One region of the Sphingomonas sp. PvP055 genome, then DNA from elsewhere that is predicted to be linked to it. Evidence: predicted binding sites of a transcription regulator. Region 1 holds the regulator's gene; the other holds the start of a gene.
The links. The regulator LexA, encoded in region 1, represses DNA repair genes until DNA is damaged. The targets are predictions, from matches to a motif close to GTTCCNCNCTTGTTCT.

Region 1 (12,237 bases):
CAGATCGACCGACTCGCCGTCGCGAGGCTTCCAGGTCAGCGTGCCGGTGTAGCGCCAGGTCCGCTGATCGTTGGTGTTGCGCCGGGTCAGGAAGGTCTGGTCGTTGTCGTAATAGCTTGCCCGTGCGCGTGCGGAGAGGGTGGGCGTCAGCGCCGCATTTCCCGAAAGCGCGACCGAGCGCGCGGTGAAGGACGTCGGCACCGTCGCCGCGCCGCGCGCGCTTTCGACTTGCTGGACATAGCCGTCGCTGTGGTTGATCCCGGCGTCGATACCGACTCCGTATCCGTTTCCGGCAAGCGCGGCATGCCCATCGGCACGGTAGCTACCGCGACTGCCGCCCGCCGCTTCGGCGACCACGCCGGTCTGGTCGATCGGGCGAGTCAGGATGTTGATGACGCCCCCCATCGCGTAATTCCCCCACAGCGGCGCGCCACCCCCGCGGACGACCTCGACCCGATCGATCGTCTGCAGCGGCACCTCGCTCCACTGGACATAGCCGAAGAACGGGTCGTTGATCGGCACGCCGTCCAGCAGGACGAGCGCACGGATCCCGCTCAACCCCCGCATCGAGACGATCGTGTTGGTCGGATGCTGTTCGTTGGTGCTGGCGATCGGCAGGTCGACCGAGGGCACGCGTCGCAACACGTCGTCGATCGTGCGCGCGGGCGTGCCGGCGATCTGTTCGGCGGTAATGACGCTGACACTGGACGGCACGTCCGCGAGCGCGCGCGCGGAGCGCGTGGCGGTGACGACGATGTCGTTCGAGGGAGACGCGGCGGCATCCTCGGCGGATGCGGGAGCGGCCAGCACGAGGCACGACAGCGCGCCCCCTGCCAGCAGGTAGGGTCTGGACATGGCAATACCTTTGACCGGTTCGACGTCTGCAACGCCGACCGTAGTTCACGAACGCGACGGTCGGGCCGACGCGGGGAGACGGATCAAAGGCGGCGCGGCGGTCCGCGCAGCGGCGGTCGCAAATGCGTGGGAGCGAACGGGGCGGGCAGCAATACCCCGCCCAGCCCGATCGCGATCACGAAGGCGATGAGGGCGGCCACCTGGATCGGGTCGATCGCCCCCGTCATCGCCGCCGACAGTCCCGCGAAGGCGCAGGGCATTTCCGCCTTGCCATGGTCGCTGGACTTGCCCTGGCCCGTCGCGTCGTGCTGCATGCCGGGCATCGCCATCGCCGTGGCAGGCGGCACGACCCCCGGGCAGACGGTGATCGCGATGTGGCCGTGGTCGACCCCGATCATATAACCGGTCGGGACGAGCACCTTGAGCAGCAGCGTGGCGGTGCAGAGCAGGACGACCAGCACGCGTTGCGCGAAAAGGTGTCGAATGGCCTGCACCGCCGCGGCTTATCGCCTCCCACCGATCCTGTCACTCGGACCTTCGTCCTAATCCGGTCGCCCCCGCCGTCGTCAGCCGACCCCAGCGGTCCGACACCCCTTGAAGCCACGCCGCTTCCCCGCCACGATGAGCCGATGCGTATCTTCCCCCTTCCGCTCGCGGCCCTCGCGATCCTCGCCACCCCAGCCCTCGCCCAGACCACGCCGCCGCAAGCCCCTCACCCTGCCCGCCTGCCCGACCCTGCCCGCCTGAAGGCCACCGTCGAAAAGCTCGTCAGCTTCGGCACGCGCCACACGCTGTCCTCCGCCGACGACCCCGTCCGTGGGATCGGCGCGGCGCGGAAATGGGCGGGCGGCGAGCTGACCCGCATCGCGGACGGCTGCGACGGCTGCATCACGGTCGCCAACATCGCGCAGACCGTCACCAACGCGCGCGCGCCGAACGGCGTCAACATTGTCGACGTACTCGGCTTCCAGCAGGGGCTAGACCCCAAGCGCGTCGTCATCGTCGGCGCGCATATCGACAGCCGCGTCACCGACGTGATGGATATCACCAAGGATGCGCCCGGCGCGAACGACGATGCATCGGGCGTAGCGCTGGTGCTCGAGGCGGCGCGACTGCTGTCGAAGGAGAAGTTCCGCGCGACGATCGTCTATGCGGTGTTCTCGGGCGAGGAGCAGGGACTGCTCGGCGCGACGCTGCTCGCCGACACCGCCAAGCAGCGCGGCTGGACGGTTTCGGCGATGCTTAACAACGACATCGTCGGCAACACCGTCGGCCAGAACGGGGTGCGCGTCGCCGATCGGGTGCGCGTGTTCTCGGAAGGGATTCGCGCGTCGGAGGACCTCCCCGCGCAGATCGCGCGGCGCGGCAGTGGCGGTGAGGACGACGGCCCCTCGCGCAGCTTGGCAAAGGCGATCGACGGCGTCGCTCAAGGCATCCCCGGCGGGCTCGACGTGATGCTCGACCGCCGCCCGGATCGGTTCGGGCGCGGCGGCGACCATGAGCCGTTCCTCAAGCTCGGCTATCCCGCGGTGCGCTTCTCGGTCGCCGCGGAGAATTACACGCAGCAGCACCAGGACCTGCGCACCGAAAATGGTGTCGTCTACGGCGACACCGTCGACAAGATGGACTTCCCCTATCTCGCGAAGGTCACCGCGATCAACGTCGCGACGATCCGCCGGATCGCCGCCGCCCCCGCCGCGCCGACCGGCGTGACGATCGCGGGCGCGCTCGCGACCGACACGACGGTCAAGTGGGAGCCGGTCGCAGGCGCGGTGCGTTACCGCGTCCATTACCGCCGCAACGATGTGCAGGACTGGCAGAAGGTCGTGGAGGTCGCCGCGCCCGCCGTCACCTCGGTGCTCAAGGACGTGATCGTCGACGACACGTTCGTCGGCGTCGGCGCGGTCGGTGCGGATGGGGCGGAAAGCCTGATCACGTTCGCCAGACCGGAGCCGCGCAAGCGCTGAGGTTGGGGATCCCCTCCCCGACGACGGTCGGGGAGGCGCAAAGGGTAGACTCAGGCGTCCTGCGCTCGAAGGGCGATCGTTACCGTCGTCGTGCGCGTTTGCGGTGGCGCGGTGGGGCGACCGCTTCCGGATATCCATAAGACGCGCCACTCCGCACCGTCACGACGCTGCTGCCCCCGGCTTCATAGCGTTGCCCAGCCCCGCCCAGATACGCGCCGTTGGTCGCGTAGCTCGTCACGCCGCCGCGCGACACGACCTGGGGCAGCTCGACCACAGGCGGTACGTCCAGATAGCCATAGTCGCCGGTCCGGTCGGCCCGGTCGTTCGCCTCTCGCACGATCGCGCCTGCATCGACGTAGACGAGCGGCGCCGCATCCTGGGGTGGCGCGGGGGCGCGGGTCCGTTGCGCATGCCCCGCGGTCCCGACGAATACCGCCGCCATCGTCGCTATAAAAACGCCAAACCGAACCATCACACTACTCCCAGCAGTACCGAGCCTGCCGCAGCGGGATGAAGGTTCGGTAAACCCCAGCGCCGGTCAGCCAGCGATCCGCGGCGCGAGCAACGCCATCAGCGCCTCGCATCCGGCGGCATCCTGCGCGTCGAACCGCGCCGCGCTCGGGCTGTCGAGATCGAGCACGCCGATCAACCGGCTCTCATGGACGATCGGCACGACCAGTTCGGAACGGCTCGCGGCATCGCATGCGATATGCCCCGGGAACGCGTGAACGTCCTCGACCAGCTGCGTCTCCAGCGTCTTCGCCGCCGCGCCGCAGACCCCGTCACCGACAGCGATCCGGATGCAGGCTGGCTTGCCGAGGAACGGCCCGACGACCAGCTCGCCCGCGACCATCCGGTAAAAGCCCGACCAGTTGAGATCAGGCAGATATTGCGCAATCAGCGCCGCCGCATTCGCCATATTGGCGATCGCATCGTGCTCGCCCTCGGTCAGCGCGTCGAGCGCGGCGTGCAGGTCGCGATACAGTTCGGCCTTGGAGTCCGCGGACACCGTGAATTCGTACATCGTCATCTCCGTCGCGCGAACGCCCTGCGCGCCCCCGCTCTTGGCAAAGCTGGCCGGTCGGAACAACCCGCCCGTCCGCGCGTGACAGCCAATCGACCCGGGCGCGCTCTTGGATTAGGAGGCGATTCATGGTCGCCATTCCCGTCACCCGTTCGATCAGCATCGACAGCGACGAGCTCCTCGAATCGTTCACCCGTGCGGGCGGTCCGGGCGGGCAGCACGTCAACACCACCGACAGCGCGGTGCTGCTGCGCTTCGATGTCGGCGCGTGTCCGACGCTACCCGATGCGGTCAAGACCCGGCTCGCGGTGCTGGCAGGATCGCGGCTGACGCGCGAGGGCGTGCTGGTGCTGCGCAGCGAAGGCGCGCGGTCGCAATTGCTCAACCGCGCGGAAGTGCGCGAGCGGCTGATCGACATGATCCGCGAGGCAACGATTGTCCCCAAGCGCCGCCGCCCGACCAAGCCGTCCAAGGCGGCCAAGACCCGGCGGATGGAGGGGAAGACCAAGCGCGGGACGGTCAAATCGCTGCGCGGGCGGGTTACGGATTGATTGGGGCCCCTCGACTCCCGAACACCCCCCAACCGTTAGTGCTGAGTAGCGACCGAGTAGCCCCTCTCGGGGCGTATCGAGGGCGCGTATCGAAGCACCATTCCGCACTCAACCCTGTCCTTCGCTACGGGACGAACGGAAGGTGTGGAGCAGAGCCATGCCAAAAGACAGAAGCGCTGGCGTTCAGCCCTCGCTGAACCCCGCCGCTAGGAAGCGCTCGGGGAGCGGTGCCTTCGCCACGATCGACTCCTTGCCCGCGCGCGGGATCGTCAGTTCGGCGGCGTGGAGCAAAGTCTGCCCGCCGCCCTTGCCGTACACCGGATCGCCGACCACCGCCGCGCCAAGCCCTTCGAGCGCATGGACGCGGATCTGGTGGGTGCGCCCGGTTTCGGGAACGAATTCGACGAAGCTGCGCCCGTCCTTGACGTCGAGCACACGCCAGTGCGTCCGCGACGCCTTGCCCTGAGGGCTGCCGACCATCCGCCAGCCCTCCTCGACCGTGCTGACCTTCGCCAGCGCAATGTCGATCAGACCGCCCTCGCCCTCCACGACGCCGTCGAGCACCGCGAGATAGCGTTTGCGCACCAGCCCCTGTTCGAACGCCTGTTGCAGCTTCGCGTGCGCCTTGGGGTTGCGCGAGAGCAGCAGGCAGCCCGACGTATCGCGGTCGAGCCGGTGGACCGGAACCGGCCAGCGCTTGAACCCGAAGGTCAGCCCATCGAGGTGATTTTCAAGGCTCAGCGAACCGTCGCGGGGACGGTCGACCGGGAGCCCGGCGGGCTTGTCGATGACGAGCGCCTCGCCGTCGAGGAAGAGAACGTGATTTACCAGCATGCGCGCCTCTTGCCACCGGAAGCGCGCCCACGCCAGAGCCGCCGCGCCCACCAACCGCAAAGCGGCGGGGGGCGCGGCGGGATCGCGTCAGAACTTGCCCGCCAACGACACGCCGATGATGCGCGGATCGTTGAACACGGCGGCGTTGTAATTCTCGATCACGCCCTTGAGGTTCTTCTCGTTGGTGAGGTTGCGGACGAACACCGCCAGCTCATACTTGTTGTCGGGCGCGACATAGCCCGCCTTGAGGCCGGCCTCGAACGTGCCGTCCGAGGTGAACTCGGCGGTCTTGTACAGCACGAAGCTGGTGTAGCCCTGGACGTTGGCATCGCCCGCGAGGAACAGCGACCCGCCGTTGCCGAGCGGCACGTCGTAGCGCGCGGTCGCATTGAACTGATATTTCGGCGCATTCGGCAGCGGATTGCCGTCGATCTGGGCGAAGGTGTTCGCGCCCACCTTGATCGTCGGGTCCTGCACCGTGCAGGTGATCACGCCGCCCAGGATGCAGACCTGCGCGAAGACGCGCGGGTCGTTGATCTCGGAGTGGAGCACGCTGCCGCCGAGCCCGAGCGTCAACTGGCGCACCGGACGCCACGTCAGTTCGGCCTCTCCGCCCCACGCCTTCGCCTTGTCCGCGTTGAACAGCACGCCGTTGCCGAAGGAATCGTTGCCGTTCAGCTGGATGTCGCTGACTTCGTAATAGAATCCGGTCGCGTTGAAGCGCAGCGTGTTGCCGAACAGGTTCGACTTCACGCCCGCCTCATACGACATGATCGTCTCGGAATTGGCGGTGGTGAAGTCCGCGTTGAACACCGCCGAACGGCCCTGGATCGTCGGCCCGCGGAAGCCGCGCGCGACGCGGGCATAGACGCTGACGTTGCGGTCGAACTGGTACAGTGCGCTCGCGTCCCAACTCGGCTGCGTGTCCGACAGGCGGACGTAGCGACGCCCGGTGTAGCTCGACACGCCCGCCGCATTGGCGTTGGCTACGAGCAACCGGGTCGACTTGGTGTCGTTGGTGACGCGCACGCCGCCGGTCAGCGTCAGCTTCGGCACGATCTCGTAGCTGACCTGCCCGAAGCCGGCATAGGAGGTGTTGATGTCGCGCAGCAGCACGCGGTTGTTGGGGTTGGGGCGGGTGCCGTTGAGATCAGGCTGCGTCAGGAACACGCCGCGCTGTGCGAATTCGGTCACGTCGCGCGACTCGAAGTACATCCCGCCGATCTGCCACTTGAATCGCCCGGTGCCGTCGTCAGACAACCGGACTTCCTGCGTCAGCTGGTCGAGATCGCGGATCCGGCCCTGGCTCTCGCCGTAGAAGCGGGGGCCGGTGAAGTTGGTCGCGGCCCCGCCGTCGGTGTCGCCGCGGCTGTAGCCCGAGGTCGTCTCCCACGCGCTGATCGAGGTCAGCACGACCCCGCCGAAGTCGTTCTTGAGGTTCAGCGAGCCGCCATAGGTCTTGTACGCCTGCGGGTTGTTCGCCGCTTCGTCGAGCGCGACCGATGCGCGCGGCTCTGCGCTGACGTCGTTCGACCCGCGCTTGAGCGCGCCGCGATGGAAGATCGTCGAGGTGCCGCTATAATCGCGTGCATGTGCCGACAACAGGCCGGTGAAGCCGGTGTCGGGGGGGGTCAGCATCAACTGGACGCGGACGTCGCGCTCATCGAACCCGCCGAGCTTGTCCTTGCCGCCGACGGTGCCGTCCGCGCTGACGCCGGTGTAGGTATTGTCGACCCAGTTATCGCGGTGCTGGACCAGCCCCGACACGCGGAACGACAGCACGTCCTTGACGATCGGCCCGCCGATCCCTGCATCGAGCGTCGCGGTATTGTAGCTGCCGTAGGAGGCCGATGCGCGACCGTGGAAGTCGTTGGTCGGGCGGTTGGTGTCGAACTTGATGATGCCCGCGGTGGTGTTGCGACCGAACAGCGTGCCCTGCGGGCCGCGCAACACTTCAACCTGGCGGACGTCGAACACCGGGTTAGACTTGAGAACGACATGCTCGAGCACGACGTCGTCCTGGATGATCGACACCGGCTGCGACGCGCCGAGATAGAAATCGATGTTGCCCAGACCACGGATGTAGAAGCGCGGGAAGATGCGCCCGGTGGTCGTCTCGGCGTACAGGCCGGGAACGCGGTTGGCGAGTTCGAGCACGTCGCCGCCGCCGCTCTGGAACGCGCGCAAATCGTCACCGCCGACGACACCGACCGAGATCGGCACCTTCTGCAGGTTTTCGGTGCGGCGCTCGGCGGTCACGACGATGTCGCCCAGCCCGTCCTGGCTGGCCGACGCACCGACCGTCGCCGTGGCGGCCGCGGCGGGATCGCTCGCGGTCTGCGCCAGTGCCGTGCCCGTGGCGAACAAAGCGGAGCCGGCGGCCCCGGCGAGCAACAGCGATTTGACGACGGTCTTGGTCACGAATTTCCCCTTTGATCGAACTCGGCAAGCCGCCGCCCGACGCCGTCGCCCGCACCATCGGTGTCGCGCGCGCTTGGGTTTTGCTGTGTGGAGGCTTCCGTGACCGGGGCGCTAGACAGCGATTGTTGCTGAATTATGACAAAGTTGGACGCTGCACCCGCATCGTTAAAGTCGCTGACGGACTGTGGCCGGTCTGCATCACTTATCGCCGATCGTCGGGGGTCGACGGACACTGGTTCAAGACGTTAGGGAACGCCTAATGACTCAGCCCCCCGCCCTGCTTGCCGTTGCCGACGCGCTGTCCCGGCTCCTTGCGCTCGCGCCTGTCATTGCGACGGAAACCGTGCCGTTGCGCGCCGCCGCGGGGCGATGGGCAACCAGCGACGTCGCCGCCAATCGGACGCAACCCGCGCGCGACCTGTCGGCGATGGACGGCTACGCCGTTCGCTTCGATGATCTGGGCGGCCCCTTGCGGCTGATCGGCGAAAGTGCGGCGGGCAACCCGTTCGACGGCACCCTCGGCGCGGGTGAAACCGTGCGCATCTTCACCGGTGCGGCGCTCCCGCCAGGCGCCGACGCGGTGCTCGTCCAGGAGGAAGCCGCCCGCGATGGCGATATCGTTCGACGGTCGGGCGACGGGCCGGTGCGTGGTGGCAATATCCGGCGCGCCGGGATCGATTTCACCCATAACGATACGCTGATCGCGATGGGCGACCGGCTGACACCAGCACGGATCGCGCTCGCGGCAAGCGGCGGGCACGGCAGCCTGACGGTCGCGCGCCGGGTGCGCGTCGCGATCGTGGCGAGCGGGGATGAACTCACCCTGCCCGGCGCGCCCTTGAGCGACCGGACCTTGCCGGAATCGAACGGGGTGATGCTGGCGGCAATGCTGGCCGACCTTCCCGTGGAGATCATCGATCTTGGGATCCTCCCCGATCGGCTCGACACGATCACCGATGCGTTCCGGACGGTCGAAGCCGATATCCTGGTGACCACCGGCGGCGCATCGGTCGGGGATCACGACCTGATCCGTCCGGCGCTGGCAGCGGCGGGTGGCGCGATCGACTTCTGGCGGATCGCGCTGCGCCCGGGCAAGCCGATGCTCGCGGGGAAGATCGGCGACATGCTGGTCCTCGGTCTTCCGGGTAACCCGGTGTCGGCCTTCGTCACCGCAACGATCTTCCTGAAACCGCTGATCGCCGCGATGGCGGGTGCGCGCGATCCGCACCCCGTTTTCTACCCCGCCATTCTCGGCGCCCCCGTGCGCGAAAACGATCGGCGGCAGGATTACATGCGCGCGGTTACGCGCGATGGACGCGTCTATGTCGCCGAGCGGCAGGACTCGTCGCTGCTCAAGACGCTTGCCGGGGCGGATTGCATGATCGTGCGCGCGCCCTTCGCGCCGGCCGCTGCGGTGGGCGACTCGGTGGAAATCCTGCCGATCGCTTGACGCCTGACTTTATGTTCCGTATAGGTTCGTCGTCTGTTCCGACGAAAGGGCCCGGAATGCTTACACGCAAACAGCATGAGTTGATCTGCTTCATCAACGACCGGCTGGAGGAGACGGGAGTCTCGCCCTCGTTCGAGGAAATGAAGGAAGCGCTCGACCTGAAATCCAAGTCGGGGGTCCACCGCTTGATCAGCGCGCTGGAAGAACGCGCGTTCATCCGCCGCCTCCCCAATCGGGCGCGCGCGCTCGAAGTGCTCAAGATGCCCGAACGCGGCACGAAGACCCCGGTTCGCGCCACGCCCGAAGCAGCGCCCGCCAACGTCCGCGTCCTGCCCGCCCCCGCCAACGACGTGATCGAGATCCCGCTCCACGGCCGGATCGCGGCCGGTATGCCGATCGAGGCGTTCGAGGGTGCGTCGATGTTGTCGGTGCCGGCGGCCCTGCTCGGCGGCGGCGAACATTATGCGCTGGAAGTCGCAGGGGATTCGATGGTCGAGGCCGGGATTCTCGATGGCGATTATGCGCTGATCAAGCGCCAGGACATCGCGCGCGACGGCGAGATCGTCGTGGCGCTGATCGACGACAGCGAAGCGACGCTCAAGTTCTTCCGCCGCGAAGGCGCGATGGTGCGGCTCGATCCGGCGAACCGGGCCTACGATCCGCAGCGCTACACACCTGCGCAGGTCCGTGTTCAGGGCAAGCTTGCCGGATTGCTGCGCCGGTACGACTGACCCGGCATGGCATGCCGCCAGCGGAAGCCGTGGCGGCGGGCAGGATAGGATCGGGGCCGCTCGGGCGGCAGGATCCACGGGTGCGCGTCTTCCGGATGGCGTACCATCTTGATGGTTGGCGAACCGGGTCCCTTCCCGGTCGGCCAGAAGGACGGCGCGGAAAAGGTGATCGTCACGCCCCCCGTCCGCGCCAGCGTAGCGCGATCGAGCCGCAACCACCGGGGGTGACAGCCGCGCGGAAGCCTGCGGTCGCTGATCGCAATATCCGCGGTTGCACAGGCGTGGAGCAGCGCATCGATCGGGACAGTATAGGCGCTGCGGGTGGCCAGCACGGTCCAGCGGCGATTACCCGTAGCGCGTTCCGCCAGGCACAGATCGCGGCTGCAGCGCGCATCGCGCTGGTCCGACCACAAGACCGGTAGCCCCGCCACGCCGCCGCCCTGCGCCAGCATGTCCGCGGTATAATCCCCGGTCCGATCGCGCAGCAGCGCGACGTCGCCCTGCGCCGTGCGGATCGCGACATGACGCCCATCACCGGTGACCAGCACGTCGGGGGCGGGTGTCGCAATCGCCCAGGTCGCACCGATCGCGAACGGGACGACCCCAAGGGCACGCCACCGCGTCCGCCATAGCGTAACCCAGATCCCGCCGATCGCCATCGCGGCATAGGCAGCGCCGGGCATCGCCGGTAGCGGTGCGACCGACCCCGGGATCGCCGCGGTCGTCCGCGCGATCCACAACAGCAGCTCGATCGCTTGGCGCGTGACCCACCAAAAGGGTTCCCCGAGGCCCGCGGTATCGAACAGCAACGCCGCCGCCTCGAGTGGCATGATGACGAACGTCGTCAGCGGGATCGCACAGATGTTGGCGACCGCGCCGTACACCCCCGCCTTCTGGAAATGATAGAGCGAGATCGGCAGCAACGCCGCCTCGACCACCAGACCCGTCATCAGCAACGATCCCAGACTTCGCCCCAAGCGTTTCAGCCGAGGCTCTTCCCGCGGCGCGGCGAAGCCGCGGATCCCCGGATGATCGTTCCACGCGATGATCGCGGCCACCGCTGCGAAGGAAAGCTGGAAACTCGGCCCGGCCAGCGACTCCGGATAGAGCAGCAACACCACCAGCGCGCCCGCTGCGACCAGCCGCAAGGTCAACGCCTCCCGCCCCAGCGCGAGTGCGAGCAGGACGCACAACGCCGCGACGCACGAGCGGATCGTCGGCACCTCCGCCCCCGTCAGCAGCGTATAGCCGACCGCGACCAACGCCCCCGCCGCGCCCGCGACGAAGGGCAATCGGTATCGCAGCGCCAACCACGGGAACACCGCCAGCACGTGCGTGACGAGGATCATCGTCGCCGCCACCGCCGCCGAGATGTGCAACCCACTCACCGAAAGCAGATGCGCCAGGCCCGACCGCCGCATCGCCTCGGTATCCGCGACCGGTATCGATCCCTGATCCCCGGTGGCGAGCGCGGCGGCGATCCCGCCCGCGCCGCCACCGTCCGCCTGCGTCTGGATGTGCTGCGAGAGACGCGCGCGTAGTCCGGGCAGCACCGACGGCCGCCCCGGCGTGACGATCGTCACCGGAGCGAAGCCGCGGCCGGTTGCGCCGATCCCGTCGAACCAGGCGCTCCGCGCATAATCATACGCACCCGGCACGGCGGGCTCGGGCGGCGGCAGCAAGCGCGCGGAGAGCCGCAGCACCGCGCCCGAGGTCAACCCGGCGGGAACGTCGATCGTCGCGAGATTGACCCGCAAATGGCGCGGCAAGCGCGGCACCGGGCGCGTGCCTGCCTCGGGGCGCGGGAGGACGGCGATCGGCGCCAGCCGAAGCCGCACGAGGTCGCGCGCCGGGAGCGGCTCGATCCGTTCGACCCGTGCGGTGAAGGTCGCGATCGTCGGGCGCGTCAGGACGACATGGGCGACGTGGTCCGACCGCCACCAGATCAGGCCGATCCCGAGCGCGAGCGTCGCTGCGGCCACCGCGATGCTGCGCGCGGCACGCCCGTGGCGCCCGATCGTCGCGCCGCCCAGCGCGACACCCGACGCGCCGAGGATCGCGATCCGCCAGCTCGCGGCGTCCGGGAGGATGAACCATAAGGCGATCCCAGCGCCGAGCATCACGGGCAGCCACAACGGAAGTTGGTCGCGTTCCGCCTCGAGCCAGCGTTCGATGGCACGCGCCAGACAACGGCCAGCAACGAAAAATTGCGACAGCCATCCGCGCACGCCGATTTGAAGCGCTGGAAAGCGCGTGCTAGGGGCGCTGCAGGCTGATCCGGCCATCGAATTTCTAGTCTGGGAGTATGCGCGGTTGAGCGCAATCACTGAAACCACTGCAGCGACCGACGGCACGCGCACCACGACCCCCGGCACCGAGGTCGTGACGCGCTTCGCGCCCTCGC
Region 2 (12,237 bases), 1.4 Mb from region 1:
CCCGAAATAATAAAGCCCGAGCGGCCGATCGCGCCGGTTCACTTCGTCGATCGCGCTGTCGATCCCGCCCGCATAGCTGCGCACCGGCAGGATCGGGCCGAAGATCTCCTCCTGCATCACGATCATGTAGTCGGTCGCATTCCGCACGATATGCAGCGGCATCTTCCGCGCGTTCGATCCGGCGAAGTCCTCGCCCCCCGGATTGACCACTTCGACCGTCGCGCCCTTGGCGCGCGCATCGTCGACCCAGTCGGTGAGCCGCTGGTGATGCCGATCGTTGATGATCGCAGTGTAATCCGGGTTCGCCAGCAACGTCGGATACATCGCCGACACCGCCGCCTTCAGCCCGTCGACCACCGCCTGTTCCTGCGCCTCAGGCACCAGCATGTAATCGGGCGCGAGGCAGATCTGCCCGGCGTTGAGCATCTTGCCGATCGCCACCCGCTCGGTCGCGCGCGCGATGTCGGCGTTCTGGCCGATCAGCACTGGCGACTTGCCACCGAGTTCGAGCGTCACCGGCGTCAGATTGTCCGCCGCCGCATGCAGGATGTGCCGCCCGATCCCCGTAGCGCCGGTAAAGATCAGATGGTCGAACGGTAGTTCCGAAAACGCCTTCCCCACCTCCGGTCCGCCACTAAAGAACGCGAGTTCGTCCGGCGCGAAGTATTGCGCGCTAACCGTCTCGAACAAGGCGGCGGTGCGCGGGGTGAATTCGCTCGTCTTGACCATCGCGCGGTTTCCCGCGGCGAAGATCCCCGCGATCGGCCCCATCACCAGATTGACTGGGAAATTCCACGGCGCGATCACACCGACCACGCCCTTGGGCTGATACTCCACCCACGCCCGCGCACCGAGCAACCCGAGCGGAAACTGCACCGCGCGCTTGTCGCGCTTCGCCCAGACATCGAGCGAGCGTAGCGCATGCTTGATCGGCGCGATCGATGCGGCGACATCGGTCAGCATCGATTGCTCGCGGCTGCGATGCCCGAAATCCTCGCTCAGCGCGTCGCAAAAGGCAGCGGCATTGTCCGCGATCATCTCCGCGGCACGCTTCAACCGGTCTTTGCGGACGGTCAGCGAAACGGGCAATTCGGCGTTGAACGCCGCGCGCTGCGCCTGAAGCGTCTCGTCGAGTGTCATGCCCGTCTCCCCTTTACGTGCAGCCGATCAACCCCGCCACGGGGATGATCACGCTATCCTGCCCCGTCCGGTCGAGTTCGAGGATGCCGTCCGGCACCGCCCCGCCGTCGGTGATCGACGTGCGGGTCTCGGCCCGCATCGTCAGTTTGATCGTCGTACCGGCACCGGCATAGGTCGTGGTTTCGGGAAAGCCGAGCGAGATCGCCCCAAGCTGGCCGGTACGGTCGAGATCAGTAACCTTCCCCCCGATCGACAGCCGCAGCCGCGCAGGATCGGTCCCCCCGCCGCCCGTCGCCATCGCGACCAGCGCCCGCGTTCCGCTCGCGGTCCACAGATACGCCGCGCAGCCCTTGCGGGGCAGTTCCTGCCGCGGGATCGACCCGATCGGCAGGCCGTCGACCGAGGGCAGGACCGGCGCGGGCGGTGGGGCCTCTTTCGGCGCGGCCTGCTGTGCCGCCGCGAGCGAGAGCGCCGCAAGGATCGGAAACGCGTTCATGACGCCATACCTACCAGCATCAGCCACGCTGGGTAAGCCGCGATCGCGAGCAGCGCGCCGAACGGCATCCGGTCGGTCAGCGTCGTCGCCCGCCCGCGCAACGCCCCGACCACCGCGACCGCAAGCCCCGCCAGCGCCGCGAACAGCACCACCGTCGGCAGCATCCGCCACCCCAGCCACAATCCGATCGCCCCCAGCAGCTTGGGATCGCCCCCGCCAAGCCCGACCCGCCCGCGCACCCGCTGATACCCCGCACCGACCGCCCACAAGGCGACGAACCCGACGCCGCCGCCGATCAGCCGATCGTCCAGCAACGGTGGCACCCCCAGCGCCCCCGTCACCACGCCGCCCATCGCCAGCGTCACCGTCAGCACGTCGGGCAACCACAACGCCACTACGTCGAGCGCACCCAGCGTCAGCAACAGCCAGCCGAACACCGCCCCCGCGACCCCGACCGGTCCCGGCACCGCCAGCCCTGCCGCGACACCGATCAGCAGTGCCATCGCCTCGATCTGCCAGTGCCGCGGATCGATCGCCGCGCCACAGCGGCGGCACGTCCCCCGCGCCACCAGCGCGCTGACCAACGGCACCAGATCGCGCGGGGCGAGCACCACCCCGCACGCGTCGCAGGCAGATCGCCCGTGCAGCACCGATCGCCCCTCGGGCCAGCGCACCACGATCGTCGCGATGAAGCTCCCGAAGATCGCGCCAAGCCCGCCCAGCAGGATCGGCCAGATCCAGTCATCCATGCGTATCGCCTCGGTTTTCGTTTGTTCCGCTGGTCATTCCGGACCGTGCTATAGTTTGTAAATCGGCAAAGTCGGCCCTAGATCAGTTTCAATTGAAACTGACCCTTCCCCGTTCGGGCTGAGCGAACGGGTCTGGGTCGGGCGTGCCGCACCGTATCCCAGATCGCTTCCATCAGAGGTTTCCCCACATGGCCACCCGCCCCGCCGCCGACCCAGTAGTCATCGTCTCCTACGCGCGCACCCCGATGGGGTCGTTCCAGGGCGCACTGGCAGGCGCGACCGCGACCGAGCTCGGCGCAACCGCGGTCGGCGGCGCGGTCGAGCGCGCGGGGCTTGCGGGCGCGGCGATCGAGCGGATCTACATGGGGTGCGTCCTCCCCGCCGGGCTCGGCCAGGCCCCCGCGCGCCAGGCCGCGCTCAAGGCCGGGCTCCCCGACCATATCGAGGCGACCACGATCAACAAGATGTGCGGCTCCGGAATGCAGGCGGCGATCCTCGCGGCGGATGCGCTCGCGGCGGGCTCGGCCGATCTGCTGATCGCGGGCGGGATGGAGAGCATGACCAACGCGCCCTACCTCTCGATGCGCCACCGCGGCGGCGCGCGGATCGGGCATGACGTGCTCAAGGACCATATGTTCCTCGACGGGCTCGAGGATGCGTATGAGCCCGGCAAGCTGATGGGCAATTTCGCCGAGGACAGCGCCGCGTCGTACCAGCTCACACGCCAGCAGATGGACGATTACGCGATCGAATCGCTCCATCGCGCACAACGCGCACAGACCTCGGGCGCGTTCGACCGCGAGATCGTCCCCGTGGAGATCGCCGGGCGCAAGGGGCCGACCACGGTCAGCCTCGACGAACAGCCCGCCAAGGGCGACGTCGCCAAGATCCCGACGCTCAAGCCCGCTTTCTCGAAGGAAGGCACGATCACCGCCGCCAACGCCTCGTCGATTTCGGACGGTGCCGCCGCGCTGGTGATGACGCGCGCGTCGGTTGCGGAAAAGCTTGGCCTCACCCCGCTCGCGCGGATCGTCGCGCATGGCGCGCACGCGCACGCGCCGTCGCTGTTCACCACCGCGCCGGTGTTCGCGATGCGCAAGACGCTCGAGCGCGCGGGCTGGTCGGCCAGCGACGTCGACCTGTTCGAAGTCAACGAAGCCTTCGCGGTCGTCGCGATGATCGCGATGCGCGACCTCGACATCGCGCACGACCGGATCAACGTAAACGGCGGCGCGTGCGCGCTCGGCCACCCGATCGGCGCGAGCGGCGCACGCATCCTCGCGACGTTGCTGTCCGCGCTGGAAGCGCGTGGGGGCAAGCGCGGCCTCGCGTCGCTGTGCATCGGCGGCGGCGAGGCGACCGCGGTCGCGGTGGAGTTGATGGCGTAACCGCGGACACCCCGCACGGCGTCGCGCTCCCCGCGCGGACGGTTCCAGCCCCGCGCTCGATCTCGGCGCAAGCGCGCGCGATGCTCGATCGTGCGGTGCGCGCCGACGGGGTGCCGCTCAACACGCTCCACGTCCTGCCCGATCCGGCGGACCATGCCGCCTGGGCGGACCTCAAGACCGCCGCCGACGCAGGCTATGCGATCGCGATGGAGGGGATCGCCGGAAGCCTGCGCGCGACCGTCGAGACGATCACGATCGGCGCGGCGCGAGTCCATGTCGCAACCCCCGAAGGCGCGTTCGACCCCACGCGCGCCTATATCGACCTGCACGGCGGCGCGCTCGTCTTCGGCGGCGGCGGCGCGTGCCGCACCGGCGCGCGGATGCACGCCGACCAGCACGGGGTACGCTGCTACGGCGTCGACTATCGCACCCCGCCCGAACACCCCTTCCCCGCCGCGCTCGACGATTGCGTCGCGACCTACGCCCACGTCCTCGCGCACCACGCCCCAGCCGACGTCGTGATCGGCGGACGCTCGGCGGGCGGCAATCTCGCGCTGGCGATGCTGCTCCGCGCGCGCGCCGAAGGCTTGCCGATGCCCGCCGGGCTGGTGCTGCTGTCGCCGCAAGCCGACCTGACCGAATCCGGCGACAGTTTCGCGGTCAACGCGCTGGTCGACGTCGTGCTGCCGGGGTCCCTCGCCGCGACCAACCTGCTGTATGCGAACGGCGCGGACCTGCGCGATCCCTTGGTGTCGCCGCTGTTCGGCGATCTCTCAGGCTTCCCCCCGACCCTCCTGCAATCGGGAACGCGCGACCTGTTCCTGTCGACCACCGTCCGGCTGCACCGAGCGCTGCGGCGCGCGGGCGTGGCGGCGGAGCTACATGTGTTCGAGGCGATGCCGCATGGTGGGTTCGGCGGCGGGACGCAGGAGGATGCGGAACTGCGGGCGGAAGTTGCTGGGTTTGTTGCCGGGCGGTGGGGTGGGTCTCAGGTCTAGGGCCGGGGCAGAATAAGCGCATGGCCCCTTTCGCCCACTTGCAGCCATTGCCTTTTAGTCGGCTGCCTGCTCGTGCGTATCAGCCTTCTCGCGATCGGCCTTAGCTCGATCCTCGGATGGTCCAGTTTTTATGTCGTTCATATACCGCTTGATTTGGGGAACGCTGCCAAACCAAATGACGAGCAGAAGGGCCGGAATGAGCAGAAGCGGTAGGTAGCTATCCATGCGAATCCCATAGCATACGAACGGCGGCTCTCCACCAATTCGAGACATCCTCCCAATCCCCCTCACCCCCGCAACCGCCGCTGCATCCGCTTCCAAGCCGCCTCATCCGCCCCCCAGTCCGGAAAGGTCGGCGGTAGCGGCGTAGGGCGGATCCGCATCGGTCGCCCCCCGCAGTGCGAGCAGCGCAAAAACCCCGGCAGCGCATCGACCGTCCCGCGCAACCGCTTGAGGAAGCACCACCGCGCGAGCCGGTCGCAATGCACCACGCCCTCGTGCGCGCAGGAACCGCAGACGCAGCCGACGTTCATCTGGTGCCGGGTGAAATCGAACAGCGTCCGGAATTTTACCGTGCCCACCTCAAAGCGGCAGCGCCATCTGGCGCGGGTCGCCATCGCCCGGGAACCCCTCGAGCGCGCACACGATCGTGCGCGCCAGTTCGGCGGCGGCAGCTTCGCGGATGCGTTCGCTCGGGGCGGTCAATCCGACTCGGGCGAAGCCGCTGCTGGTCAGGAGGGCGTGGGCGATCAGGGCGCAATCTGGCTGGGTCATGCGCCACTTGTTCCCTATATGTTCCGATTCGTCCAGCCCGTTTTATCTGAAGCGATCGGCAGTGATTTGTAAGCAGGGACAATTCGCAAAGCGCATCGGTGCGCGCCCGACCGACCGGCTGTCCTACAACCGCGGCACGGCGTAGCGGGAAGGACGCGCTCTTTGACAGCATCGGCCCCGCAGTCTTGCCTCCCACAACAGCGCCGCAGGCACAGCGATTCCGCCTAACTTTCCCCTAACCTTCCGCGCCCCGCCCCCCGGCGGCCTCCGCCAGATCCATCGTAAAGTATTGCGCAAACACGAGATCGTCATAATCGCCAAACGGCGGGCACGCCACGAACCCCGCGCGCCGGTACAGCGCATGCGCGGCGGCGAACGGCGCGTTGGAGCCGGTCTCCAAACTCAACCGGCGATACCCCCGCGCCCGCGCCTCGGCGATCAGCCGGTCGAGCAGCACCGCCGCCACCCCGCGGCGCACATGCGCGGGCGCGGTGCGCATCGACTTCACCTCGCCCCAGGTCGGATCCAGCTGCTTGAGCGCGCCCATCCCCAACAGGACGTCGCCCTCCCACGCGGTCCACACCGTCACCGCCGGATCGCGAAGCCCGCTTGCGTCGAGCGCGAACACGCTTCCCGGCGGGCTGTTCTCATGCGCGGCGCGCAGATGCAGGTCGAGCAACGCCAGCACGTCCGGGTGCGTCAGGTCGTCCCGCCGGATCGTCCAGTCGCGCCCGACCCGCGCGCTCACGGCAGCGATTCACCCGCTTCGCTGCCCCACACCCGCATCTGCTCGACGAACCCGCCCCGCCCATGGACATCGAAATAGCACCAGCCGCCGGCGCATTTGCTCAGCCGCCCGACCACCCCGGGCGCCGCGCGCCAGACGATCCGGCCCTCGCCGTCCGGACGATCGCGCAGTTCGGCGACCGCGCCCGTGACCAGCGCGGTGCGCGTCTCGCTCACCAGCCCGCCCATCATCCAGCCCTGCGTGCCGCTCGGGTCCTCGACCTTATACCACTGGCCCCGCTGGAACACGCCGATCACTTTCACCGGGAGGTCGGCGCGTTGGTAAAGCCAGCTGACCGGATAGGTGCGCGCCGGCCCCGTCCGCATCCGTGCCTTCTTCGCGCCGACCGAGGCGTAGAACGGCAGCTTGCGGTCGGCCATCGCCGCGCCGGCCGGGCTGAACGCCGCCACGCCCATGCCCATCGCCCCGATCACCAGCGCAGCGCGCGCCCCGATCCGCATCGTCTTGTGGTCATGCATCATGCGTTGCGCTTATCGCGTTTCCATGCGGCGCTTCAACACCCGTTGACGCCGCGCGGAGCCTCCGCCAAGCCATGCCGCATGGCTGAGACGAGACGTGTCCCCAACCCGCGCGTGGTCGTGACCCGCGAATTGCCCGATGCGGTGATGCAGCGGATGGAGCAATTGTTCGACGCGAGCATTCACCGCGGCGCGGTCGCGCTCTCGCGCGCAGAGCTCGCCGCCGCGATGGCCGAGTGCGACGTGCTCGTCCCCACCGTGACCGACGAGATCGACGCCGCGCTGATCGAGCAAGCCGGTCCGCGGCTGAAGCTGATCGCGAACTTCGGCGCGGGCGTGAACCACATCGCGCTCAAGGCGGCGCGCGCGCGCGGCATCCTCGTCACGAATACGCCGGGCGTGCTGACCGAGGATACCGCCGACCTGACGATGGCGCTGCTGCTGTCGGTCCCGCGCCGGCTCGCGGAGGGGGAGAAACTGGTCCGCTCGGGCGCATGGCAGGGCTGGACGCCCGGCGGGATGCTCGGCCACCGGATCGGCGGCAAGGCGCTCGGCATCCTCGGCATGGGGCGGATCGGCCAGGCGGTCGCGCGGCGCGCGCGTGCGTTCGGGCTGTCGATCCATTACCACAATCGCCACCGCCTGCCCAAGGTGGTCGAGGCCGAACTGCAGGCGCAATGGCACCCGAACCTCGACGAGATGCTCGGCACGATCGACTTGCTGACGATCCACACCCCGCGCAACCCGGACAGCGAGGGGCTGATCGATGCGGATCGGATCGCGCTGCTCCGGCCGCATGTCTATGTCATCAACACCTCGCGCGGCGGGATCGTCGACGAGGATGCGCTGGTCGGTGCGCTCGAAAACGGTCGGCTGGCGGGCGCCGGGCTCGACGTGTGGCAGCACGAACCGCAGATCGACCCGCGTCTGCTCGCGCTCCCCAACGTGGTGATGACTCCGCACATGGGTTCCGCGACGTTCGAAGGGCGGCTGGCGACGGGCGAGAAGGTCATCACCAACATCCGCATGTGGGCGGACGGCCATCGCCCGCCCGATCAGGTGCTGGAAGGCTGGGCCTGAACGACGCGCGCGGTCCGCGGCAACACGCCGCCGGTTACACGCGCGACGGCGGGATCAGCCGCCACGGCAACGGCAGGCGCTGCCGCCACGCCGCCGCGTCGCGCTGGCGTTGCGACAAGTCGGTGGTCAGCGCCGCGATATCGTGCCGCGACAGCCCCGATCGGTAGCAGAAATACGGCCGCTGCGGCACGCGCGCGAAATAGCTGTAGAACAAGGCGGCACGATCGCCCCCCGTCGCGGGCTTGCCGCGGTGGAAGAACCGCGCGGTGTCGGCGACCACCACCGTACCCGCCACCCCCTCGCACGTGATCGGGTGGACACCCAGGATCCGCCCGTCGATCTCCCTGTCCTCGCGGTCGTCGAGATAGAAGCGATCGTGCCGACCATCGGCATCCGCCACCGGGCCGTCCGCCGGCAGCAACTGGAACGGCCCGCTGTCCGCATCGACATCGCTCAGATACACCGCGAGCTTGATCATCCGGCGATCCTCGCGGTCGCGATGCCATTTGCGCGTCGACACCGCGCGCCCGTCGGCGACCGTATATTGCAGGTTCACCCCGTCATACGCGACCGGCAGGCCGAGATAGGCTTCGGCGAGATCGAGCAGCACGGGATGGAGCCCGAACTGGTAGATCGCGGGGTGCGCGGCGATTTCCGCAGGCGGCACTTTGAGGAACTCCTGCCCAGCGCGGGCTTCCGCGCGCAACCGGTCCGCCCAGCGCCGGACCAGCGCGGACGCCTCGGCGACCATCGCTTCCGAACCATCGAGGCCGAGCGTCGCCAGATCGGTCTGGAACACGCCATCCGCCTCCAGACCGTGAACGATCTCCGCCACCATCGGAGTCAGCCCGGGCAAGCGGGCCCGGTGCCGTGCGCGGTCGGCGTCGTAGCGGCGCTGGCGTGCGGCGTGGATGACTCGCGTCCGCGCGAGGGTGGCGGCGATCCGCCACGGGACGGTCCCTGCCCGTCGTTTCAGTCCCTGCAGAACGTTCATGCGGCTACGCCTTACACAGCTCCATAACGAAACCGTTCCGCGGCCGATACGATGGCCGTCGGGTCCCCTATGCGCGCAATCGCCCGATCTGCCTATCGTTCGAAGATAGCAGGTGCCCCAACCTCGGACGAACGCCGGCAGGTTGCACGGCAGGAATGGCGACGCCCTCAGCGCGTATGGAAGAAATCGTACAGTTGCTGCGCCACCGCCGCGCTGACGCCCGGCGCGCGCTGCAGGTCCGCGAGGCTGGCGTTGCGCACCGCGCGCGCAGTGCCGAAGTGCATCAGCAACGCCTTCTTCCGCGCCGGACCGATGCCCGGCACGTCATCCAGCGGCGACGCGCCGATCGCCTTCGCACGCTTCGCCCGGTGCGCACCGATCGCGAAGCGGTGAACCTCGTCGCGCAGGCGTTGCAGGTAGAACAGCACCGGCGCGTTAACCGGCAACTGGAACTCGCGCCCGTCGAGCATGTGGAACACTTCGCGCCCGTCGCGCCCGTGGTGCGGCCCCTTGGCGATCCCGACGAGAACCACGTCCTCGATCCCCAGTTCCTCGAGCACGCCCTTCACCGCATTGAGCTGCCCGCGCCCGCCGTCGATCAGCACAAGATCGGGCCAGTCGCCCGAATCGCGATCGGGATCGTCCGCCTGCGCCCGCGCGAAGCGACGCCCGAACACTTCGCGCATCATCCCGAAGTCGTCGCCCGGGATCGTATCGGGGTTCTTGATGTTGAACTTGCGATACTGGCCCTTGCGGAACCCCTCCGGCCCCGCGACGACCATCGCCCCCAGCGCGTTGGTCCCCTGAATATGACTGTTGTCGTACACTTCGATCCGGTCGGGTGGTTCGGGCAGGTCGAACAGCTCCGCCACTTCGCGCAGCAACTTGGCCTGCGTCGTGCTCTCCGCAAGGCGCCGGTCGAGCGCTTCCTCGGCGTTGCGCTTGGCCTGTTCGAGCAACTGCCGCCGCGACCCGCGCTGCGGCATCGACAGCGCGACCTTGAACCCCGCCTGCGCGCCCAATGCCTCGCCGAGCAGCGCGGCTTCGTCGAGCTCCCGGTCGAGCAGGATTGTCCGCGGCGGCGGAACCTCCTCGTAAAATTGCGCGAGGAAACCCGAGAAGATCTCGTCCTCCGGCACGTCGGCGGTATGCGCCGGGAAGAAGCTGCGGTGCCCCCAATTCTGTCCGCCCCGGATGAAGAACGCCTGGATCCCGATCACGCCGTTCTTGCACGCCATCGCGAAGATGTCGGCGTCGCCCAGCCCTTCCGCGTTGATCGCCTGGCTGCCCTGGATGAACGTCAACGCGCGCAGCCGATCGCGGATGATCGCGGCGAGTTCGAAATCCATGTTCTCCGCCGCGATCTGCATCTGCGCACCGAGCTTGGCCTGCACCTCGGTCGACTTGCCCCCGAGAAACGCCTTGGCGTCCGCGACAAGCTCGGCATAGCCCGCCTCGTCGATCCGCCCGACGCACGGCGCGGAGCAGCGCTTGATCTGGTACAACAGGCAAGGCCGGTCGCGGTTCTTGAAAAAGCCGTCGGTGCAGCTCCGCAACAGGAACAGCTTCTGCAACGCATTCAGCGTATTGTTGACCGACCCCGCGCTGGCGAACGGCCCGTAGTAATTGCCCTTGGCGCGCCGCGCGCCGCGATGCTTCTGGATCCGCGGATACGCGTGATCGGCGCGCAGCAGGATGAACGGGAAGCTTTTGTCGTCGCGCAACAGCACGTTGTACGCCGGGCGATAGCGTTTGATCAGCTGCGCTTCGAGCAGCAGCGCCTCCGCCTCGTTGTTGGTCGTCACGATCATCATCGACCGCGTCTGCGCGACCATCCGTTGCAGCCGCTTCGACAGCCGATCGACCTGCGTATAATTGGTCACGCGGTTCTTGAGAGCGCGTGCCTTGCCGACGTACAGCACGTCGCCGCGCGCATCGAGCATCCGGTACACACCCGGCCGGATCGGCAGCGTCGCCAATACGTTGCGGATCGCGGCAACGCCCGCCTCGATATCGGGCGCGTCGCTGCCGCGGACGGTGAAGGTGGCCTTGTCTTCGTTGAAGCGGGTCGGGGCATTGGGATCGGACATTGCGTACGATCTAGGGATTCGTGCGGGCCGACGCCACGGGTTCGTTTGCCCGTCGGCCAATAATGGATGCCACGACGTCCAGGGCCGGTGGATACACGCTTCCCAACGCTGCGGCCCGGCGCGGGTGACTGATCCTTATCAATGCGAATACCGAGGCTTAGCGCGGACATTTTACGCGCACCCTGTCGTTTCATCGCTCGCCATTACGGCACGTCGGAGATGGAAACATGGCTCTTAAATTCGCCGGAACGATGAATGCGATCAATCGCGGTCTTGATACGACCAAGGCGACCAAGGGCGCCGACATGATCGAGGATTGGGAAGCCGCACTGGCCGACGTGGACACGTCGGGCGCCAAGGGCATTCTCCGCGACCTCGGCTCGCTCCGCAAGCAGCTCGAGCGCGACGAACCCGACGCCGACCGAGTCCATGCGCTGCTCCACCGCCTCGGCATGGCCACGACGAAGATCGCCGAGAAGGCGGATTCGTCGCAGGAGAAGTTGAAGGCATTGGGCGAGGCGCTCACCGAAGCGGGCGAAGACTCGCCTGACGAGGAAGAGGACACCGCCGCCGCCGCCGCCCCCAAGCGCGCGCGCAAGAAGGTCTGATCGGCACGGATCGAAACACCACCCGCCGTCTCCACCGAGACGGCGGGTTTTTCGTGTTCGGACACATCCGTTCGACAATCTGCGCGGCCTGACGGTACATCAAGCAATCACGCGAAAGGGACAGCCATGCCGACGACCGATCCGACCCGCCGAACGCTGTTGATCGGGAGCGCCGCGCTCTGCACCCTCGCCGCTGCCCCGCTCCCAGCGCAGCCGTCGCGCGACGAGATCGTCCCGCTCTGGCCCACGGCAATCCCCGGCGATCGCCGCAGCAAGATTACGCCGAGCGTGGAAGAGCGCAGCAAGGACCCGAGCCACCCGGATCGGTGGCTGCGCGGGGTGCTGAGCCCGGTTCTGACCGTAAAGCGCCCCGCTCGCCCGAACGGTTCGGCGGTGCTCGTGATACCCGGCGGCGGCTATGGCTTCCTGTCCTACGACAACGAAGGGCTGGAACAGGCCGCGTGGCTCAATGCGCGAGGCGTCACGGCATTCATCCTGCAATATCGCTTGCCGGCGGAAGGCTGGAACGATCGCGCGTTGGTGCCCTTGCAGGATGCGCAGCGGGCGATGCGGACGATCCGTGCCGGGGCGACCCGGTTCGGGATCGACCCCGCGCGCGTGGCGACGCTCGGCTTCTCGGCGGGCGGGCATCTC

Region 2: the regulator LexA is predicted to act here: its motif matches at 5,555-5,570, upstream of ABIC16_RS15120 (DUF6771 family protein).

What each region holds. Positions count from the first base shown of each region.
Region 1 covers NZ_JBEPNS010000001.1:1,837,465-1,849,701, reverse strand. The annotation lists gene ABIC16_RS08935 (TonB-dependent receptor) at 1-855, opposite strand, end outside; gene ABIC16_RS08930 (hypothetical protein) at 939-1,349, opposite strand; gene ABIC16_RS08925 (M20/M25/M40 family metallo-hydrolase) at 1,485-2,822, shown strand; gene ABIC16_RS08920 (hypothetical protein) at 2,902-3,264, opposite strand; gene msrC (free L-methionine (R)-S-oxide reductase MsrC) at 3,361-3,846, opposite strand; gene arfB (alternative ribosome rescue aminoacyl-tRNA hydrolase ArfB) at 3,975-4,397, shown strand; gene ABIC16_RS08905 (RluA family pseudouridine synthase) at 4,581-5,231, opposite strand; gene ABIC16_RS08900 (TonB-dependent receptor) at 5,319-7,652, opposite strand; gene ABIC16_RS08895 (molybdopterin molybdotransferase MoeA) at 7,912-9,102, shown strand; gene lexA (transcriptional repressor LexA) at 9,159-9,833, shown strand; gene ABIC16_RS08885 (ComEC/Rec2 family competence protein) at 9,794-11,953, opposite strand; gene gltX (glutamate--tRNA ligase) at 12,156-12,237, shown strand, end outside.
Region 2 covers NZ_JBEPNS010000001.1:3,196,950-3,209,186, forward strand. The annotation lists gene ABIC16_RS15090 (coniferyl aldehyde dehydrogenase) at 1-1,140, opposite strand, end outside; gene ABIC16_RS15095 (hypothetical protein) at 1,154-1,636, opposite strand; gene ABIC16_RS15100 (prepilin peptidase) at 1,633-2,385, opposite strand; gene ABIC16_RS15105 (acetyl-CoA C-acyltransferase) at 2,574-3,773, shown strand; gene ABIC16_RS15110 (alpha/beta hydrolase) at 3,854-4,771, shown strand; gene ABIC16_RS15115 (hypothetical protein) at 5,059-5,352, opposite strand; gene ABIC16_RS15120 (DUF6771 family protein) at 5,354-5,545, opposite strand; gene ABIC16_RS15125 (GNAT family N-acetyltransferase) at 5,781-6,293, opposite strand; gene ABIC16_RS15130 (SH3 domain-containing protein) at 6,290-6,793, opposite strand; gene ABIC16_RS15135 (2-hydroxyacid dehydrogenase) at 6,893-7,891, shown strand; gene ABIC16_RS15140 (phytanoyl-CoA dioxygenase family protein) at 7,926-8,885, opposite strand; gene uvrC (excinuclease ABC subunit UvrC) at 9,053-10,975, opposite strand; gene ABIC16_RS15150 (hypothetical protein) at 11,203-11,583, shown strand; gene ABIC16_RS15155 (alpha/beta hydrolase) at 11,710-12,237, shown strand, end outside.